One region of the Kocuria sp. JC486 genome, then DNA from elsewhere that is predicted to be linked to it. Evidence: predicted binding sites of a transcription regulator. Region 1 holds the regulator's gene; the other holds the start of a gene.
What was found. Region 1 encodes LexA, which represses DNA repair genes until DNA is damaged. Its sites were predicted from a motif close to TCGAACANNTGTTCGA; they were not measured.

Region 1 (3,406 bases):
TCACTGACCTCCGGCGCGGCGGCGAAGTAACCGATCCGAGCACCGGCCAGGGCGAAGGCCTTGGACATGGTCCGGGTCACCACCAGGCGGGGGCGACCGGGCAGTAATCGCAGGGCGGTGGCCGCGGGATTGCGGGCGAACTCGGCGTAGGCCTCGTCCACGACGACGATCGTGTTGCTCTCCTCCCCTGCCTGGTACACGGCCTCCACGACGTCGTCGTCAAGCGCTGTACCGGTGGGGTTGTTCGGGGAACAGAGGATCACGATGCTGGGGCGGTGTTCGCGCACCTGGTCCGCCGCCGATTCCGGGGTCAGTGTGAAGTCGGTTGCCCGCTGACCGGCAATGAATTCGGTGTTCGTGCCCGCCGCCAGGATCGGGTACATCGAGTAGGTCGGGACGAACGAGAGGACCGCGCGTCCCGGGCCCCCGAAGGCCTGCATGAGTTGCTGCAGGATCTCGTTGGACCCGTTGGCGGCCCACAGGTTCTCGGCCGACAGCCCGTGGCCCAGGTACTGGGCCAGCTCCTGACGCAGTTGAGTGAACTCCCGGTCCGGGTAACGGTTCAGCCCGCGCGCGGCGCGGGAGACCTCCTCCACGATCGCCTGCTGGACGTCAGCGGGGACCGGATGGGTGTTCTCGTTGGTGTTGAGCGTGACCGCCACGTCGAGCTGCGGGGCCCCGTACGGGCTCTTGTCACGCAGGTCGTCACGCAGGGGCAGGGCGTTGAGAAGTTCGGTGCGGTCGTTGGGCTCAGTCACCGGGCCAGTCTACGAGGCACGGGCCCGGGCCGCGATTCACAACGACGACGACCGTGCGACCGCACGGCGCGGCAACGGTCCGTTCGGGAGCCGCCCTCCCCTTGCGTACCTCAGTTGGCGGGGACCAGGAGCTGCTGACCGGTGGTCACGGCCTGGGACTCCAGGTCGTTGAGTTCCACGATCTCGGAGATCACCGCGCGGGTGTCCCGTGAGGAATCCACGCTGCCGGCGATTTCCCACATGCTCTGGCCGGGGTCCACGGTCACGATTTCAGTCCCGTTGCCCTCGGCGGGTTCGGTGCTCGCGGTGACCGTGGCCGGGGCGACGATGACCAGCAGGGCCACTGCGGCGGCCACGGTGGCCAGCATCACGGGAAGGCCGATGAAGAGCAAGCGGCCCCGTCGCGTCAGGTGCACCGAGCCGCTTTCCCGGCTCCGGGTGCTGGTGGCATCCGCACGTTCCTTGCGCTGCAGCACGGGCACCGACGCCGCGACCTCGCCCGCGAACGCACGGCAGCCAGAGCGTAGGCCCCGCAGGACGGGCGCCCCGCCCACACGTGCGGACGAGCCGAGCTGGATACGCGGTCCGAAACTGATGGCTGACATTGGAATGCACTCCTTCTTGCCGGGGTCTGCCTGACCTCCGAGGTCCTGACCGTTCCTCACCCGAGGCGCCGGTCCGTGAACCACTGCGGTTCCCCCGACAGATCACCCTGGGGGCTCGAACAGGTGTTCGATTCCGTTTCGAACATTTCTAGCACGTATGTACGAACGGCGTCGACACGCTTTCGAACATTTGTTTGATCACGTGAGTGAACTCCCATATCCTGAGGGGGTGTTGGCCCGTCGAGCCCGTCGAGATCGAGTCGGGATCGAACACCTCACCGGCTCCGGACAACGGAACTCCGCGTTGGGAGGTTCACCGTGGACCAGTCAACGCAGGGGGTCGGACAACACAAGGAATCCCGCAGCGCATCCAAAGGACGGCCATGGCACCCAGCGACCGCAAGACCTCTGATCCGGGGCAGCCGCAAGACCTGTCCGGGCGACGTCCCTTGTCCGCGCGGCAGCAGAAGATCCTCGACGTCATCCGCCGCTCGATCACGGAGCGCGGCTACCCGCCGTCGATGCGCGAGATCGGCGACCTCGCGGGCCTCGCCTCGCTGTCCAGCGTGACCCACCAGCTCAACCAACTCGAGCGCCTAGGGTGTATCCGGCGGGACCCGAAGCGGCCTCGAGCCATGGAGGTACTCGACCCGACCTCACCGTTGACCGCCCAGGAATCGAACACCGGGACGGAGGCGACGGATTCGAACACCGTGGAGTTCCGCCCACGGTTCACGTCCGCGCGGTCCACCGGCGACTCGTCGTCGAGCACGGCAAGCACGGGCACCGGTACGGTGTCACGGTCCTCCGATTCGTCCTCCGACGACGTCGCCTTGGTCCCCCTGGTCGGTCACATCGCAGCGGGTGTGCCCATCACCGCGGACCAGCAGGTCGAGGACACCGTGGCGCTGCCGCGTCAGCTCACCGGCCGCGGTGAGCTGTTCATGCTCAAGGTCCGCGGTGATTCGATGATCGACGCCGCCATCTGCGACGGCGACTGGGTGGTCGTCCGACAGCAGAACACGGCCGAGAACGGTGACATCGTGGCAGCGCTGCTGGACGACGAGGCCACGGTCAAGACATTCCGACAGCGCGACGGTCACACGTGGCTGTTGCCGCAGAACACGATGTACGAACCCATCCTGGGTGACCACGCAACCGTCATGGGCAAGGTGGTCTCCGTGCTCCGCAGCCTCTGACGGCCCCGCGCATCCGGAACCGTCATGACGGAACCACGGTCCGGATGGACCGTGGTTCCTGGGTTTCCCCGATATCCGGGGTTCTGGCTGTTCCGGTTCAGACTTCGCGAAGGTAGGCCTGGACCTGGCGGATGGCGTTCAACGCCGCCGGGTAGCCCATGTAGGGGAAACCCTGAACCAGCGCCGCAAGGACCGTCTCGACGTCGTTGCCGGCACGGACGGCGGCGGCCACGTGGGGCTCGAGTTGCGGGGTCAGACCGGCTGCGGCGATCGCCACGAGCAACAACAACTCCCGGGTGGCGACGTCCAGGCCCCCTCTGGTCCAGAAGTCACCGAAATGGAAATCCGTGAGGAATCCGGGGACCGCGGAGGCAAACTCCCCGGGCAGCCCCTCCGTCGACTCTGCAATCTCGTCCCCGTACAACTCGCGCTGGATCTCGAGCCCGCGGGCGTGACGGTCGTCGTCGTCGACCGTCCCTTGCGTCGGCAACGGAAGCGTTTGGCCACGCTCGGTGAGAACCTCGGAGACCACGCCTATGGCGTTGAGAGCCCGGGGAAACCCGATGAGAGGCGCCAGCTGATAGACGGTCTCCAGGAGTTCGACGGGTTTCACTCCCACGTTGAGTGCCGCCGCCGAATGTGCCCGCAACTGCGGAAGGGTCTGCAACGCGCCCAGGACACTCACCGTGACCAGTTCCCGCGTCCGGTCGTCCAAGTCACCGGTGGCGAACACGTCACCGAAGATGACGGAACGCAGGATCTGCATGAACTCCGGGTGCTTCTCCGGGGCGTGCCGGTCCCGCACCCCGAAGAGCCGTTCGAAGACCTTTTCCGATCGTTCGAC
Region 2 (3,406 bases), on a different contig from region 1:
CCGCCCTGGACCTGGCCGTGTCCAAGGCCAAGAAGAACTCCGTGCCCAACGACAACATCGATCGCGCCATCAAGCGCGGTGCCGGTCTGACGGGCGAGGTCATCGACTACTCGGAGATCCTCTACGAGGCCCGCGGTCCCCAGGGTTCGGCCCTCTACATCGAGTGCCTGACGGACAACAAGAACCGCGCGGCCTCCGAGGTCCGGGTGGCCGTGACCCGCAACGGCGGCACCATGGCGGACTCGGGTTCCGTGTCCTTCATGTTCGAACGCAAGGGCGTGGCCGAGGTGGCCAAGTCCGGGGGCCTGACCGAGGACGACGTGCTCATGGCCGTTCTCGACGCCGGTGCCGAGGAAGTCGTGGAGGAGGACGACGTCTTCGAGGTCGTCTCCGAGGCCACCGATCTTCCCGCGATCCGTACCGCCTTGGAGGAAGCCGGTCTGGAGTACAACAACGACGACCCCGTCTTCCGGCCGAACATGAAGGTGGAGCTGGACGCGGAGGGTGCTGCCAAGTTCCTGCGCCTGGCCGACGCCGTGGAGGCCTTGGACGACGTCCAGAACGTGTACTCCAACGCGGACATCTCTCCCGAGGTCATGGCACAGCTCGAGGACCAGGACTGAGCGTCACCCGGTGAGCGCCGCCGAACAGATCATTCTGGGCGTGGACCCCGGTCTGACCCGTTGCGGTTTCGGCGTGGTCCGGATGCGGGCCAACCGCGGCGTCGAGTGGTTGCACCACGAGGTGCAGGGCACCGCGCCCGACCAACCGCTCGAACGCCGCATCCTCAGCATCGCCGAGGCGGCCGAGTCCATGATGGAACGTTTCCAGCCGGACGCGTTGGCCATCGAGCGACTGTTCGCGCAGAACAACGCCCCCACGGTGGTCGGCACCGCCCAGGCCTCCGGGGCGGTGATCGCGGAGGCCGCGCGCCGTCGGATTCCGGTGGCCTGGCACACCCCGTCCGAGGTCAAGGCCGCGGTGACCGGTGACGGGAACGCGGACAAGGCGGCGGTGACCCGCATGGTGGTGCGGATCCTGAAACTCCTGGAGCCCCCCAAGCCCGCGGATGCCGCCGACGCGATCGCGATCGCGATCTGCCACGGCTGGCGCAGCGGCGTGGGCTCCGGTTACGACGCCCAAGCCGCCACCGCGACCCACCAGGGCGCCCAGACCAGGCTCTCGCGGCTGAGCGCGACCAAGGGGCGTGGCCTGACTCCCGCGCAGCAAGCGTGGAAGGCGGCGGAACAGCGGGCTCGACGCGGCGGCTGAGTCGCACCATCCGACTCCGCACCATCCGCCGCCGCAACATCCGCCGATGAGCCGTCCGCGGCTGCGCCACTCACCGCTGAGCCTCGGCGGTGAGGCCACGCGCGGCGTGGAACCCTCCCGCGCCGCGGCACCGCTGCTACGCTGGCCGTCGACTAGTACACATGTTCGACTTGCCGGAGGAGACACGGATGATTGCGGCTGTACGCGGGGACGTCCTGCACAAGGGACTGAACACCGTCGTTGTCGACGTCCAGGGCCTGGGTCTCGAGATCCAGGTCAGTCCGTCCACCGTCGCCGGCCTGCACGAGGGCCGAGAGGCCCGATTGGCCACGACCTACGTGGCGCGCAAGGACGACTCGCCCCTGCTGTTCGGGTTCGCAACCGCCGACGAGAAGGACGTCTTCGAGACCATGCTCGGGGTGTCCGGGATCGGCCCGCGCACGGCCCTCGCCGTCCTGGCGACCCTGGGCCCGGACGACGTGCGGACCGCGATCGCCACCGGAGACCCCAAGGCCTTCACCGCGGTTCCGGGCATCGGCCCCAAGGGCGCCAAGCGGATCGTCCTGGAGCTCGCGGACAAGCTGGTCCCCGCGGACCCGGGCCCGACGACGTCGGCGACACCGGCCGGACCGCAGCAGCCCCTGTGGCGGTTGCAGGTCACGGAGGCCCTGGTCGGTCTCGGGTGGAACGAGAAGGACGCGGGTTCGGCCATCGACGACGCATTGGAAGGTCGCGAGGAGTTGGCCGACGGGGGTGACGTCTCCCTGATTCTGCGCACGGTCCTCGCGTGGCTCGGAGCGCGCGCCTCGACCTCATCCACTCACAACCCGGCCCAGAACTCCTCCCGTCCCGCCGGAAAGGGCGCCTGAGCATGGTCGGTGACCGCGCATCCGTCAACGGCCGGGACCGCTTGGTCGACTCCGGCTCCGAACCCGACGAGAAGACCGTCGAAGCCGCGCTGCGGCCGGGGACCCTCGACGACTTCGTGGGTCAGCCCCGCGTCCGGCGCCAGCTCGGACTGGTCCTCGAGGCCTCCAAGCTGAGGGGGAGGACGGCCGACCACGTGCTGCTCTCCGGACCGCCCGGCCTGGGCAAGACCACGTTGGCCATGATCATCGCCGAGGAGATGGGCGCTCCGCTGCGCATCTCCTCCGGACCGGCGATTCAGCACACCGGCGATCTGGCCGCCATCCTGTCCTCCCTCACCGAGGGCGAGGTGCTGTTCCTGGATGAGATCCACCGGATGTCCCGCCCCGCCGAGGAAATGCTCTACATGGCCATGGAGGACTTCCGCGTGGACATCGTGGTGGGCAAGGGGGCCGGTGCGACCTCGATTCCCCTGGACCTCCCGCCGTTCACCCTGGTCGGCGCCACGACGCGCGCAGGGCTGCTCCCGGGCCCGCTTCGCGATCGTTTCGGCTTCACGGGGCACCTGGAGTTCTACTCGGTCGACGAACTCGTGTCCGTGTTGCGCCGTTCCGCGGGCCTGCTTGACCTGGATCTCTCCACGGAGGGCTTCCGGGAAGTGGCCTCTCGTTCCCGCGGTACACCGCGTATCGCCAACCGACTCCTGCGCAGAGTCCGGGACTGGGCTCTGGTCCACGGGGTCTCGCGCATCGACGCGCGGGCGTCGTCGTCGGCACTGGAAATGTACGAGGTCGACTCCCGCGGCCTTGACCGCCTGGATCGCGGCGTCCTGGAAGCCCTGGTCAAACACTTCGGGGGCGGTCCCGTGGGTCTGTCCACGCTGGCCATCGCCGTGGGCGAGGAGACGGAGACCGTCGAAGAGGTGGCCGAGCCGTACCTGGTCCGCGAGGGCCTGCTTGCCCGTACCCCGCGGGGCCGGATCGCCATGCCGGCCGCCTGGGAGCACCTGGGGCTGGCGGTTCCCGAGCACGCGGCCTTCGGGGACCCCGCCGTCCAGCAGGCGCTGGACCTCACGGAGGAGTGACCGGGGCTCGGTACACGTCGACGGACGACATCCGGGCACCCGAGGGACCGGGCCCGTGGGACGGTCGTCACCTACCATGTTGTGATGACCGCCTTCAGAGGGTGGTCGCCACACAGGCCCTGACCGGGCCGACGGACTGGCGCACAGTGATCGCGTCGGCCGACATCGATGCAGCGAACACGC

Region 2: the regulator LexA is predicted to act here: its motif matches at 1,426-1,441, upstream of ruvA (Holliday junction branch migration protein RuvA).

Annotation. Positions count from the first base shown of each region.
Region 1 is NZ_JAAOZS010000008.1:76,101-79,506, reverse strand. It holds gene GWK18_RS06140 (histidinol-phosphate transaminase) at 1-758, opposite strand, end outside; gene GWK18_RS06135 (LysM peptidoglycan-binding domain-containing protein) at 869-1,363, opposite strand; gene lexA (transcriptional repressor LexA) at 1,747-2,562, shown strand; gene GWK18_RS06125 (carboxymuconolactone decarboxylase family protein) at 2,660-3,406, opposite strand, start outside.
Region 2 is NZ_JAAOZS010000001.1:187,480-190,885, reverse strand. It holds gene GWK18_RS00825 (YebC/PmpR family DNA-binding transcriptional regulator) at 1-623, shown strand, start outside; gene ruvC (crossover junction endodeoxyribonuclease RuvC) at 634-1,272, shown strand; gene ruvA (Holliday junction branch migration protein RuvA) at 1,461-2,141, shown strand; gene ruvB (Holliday junction branch migration DNA helicase RuvB) at 2,144-3,223, shown strand.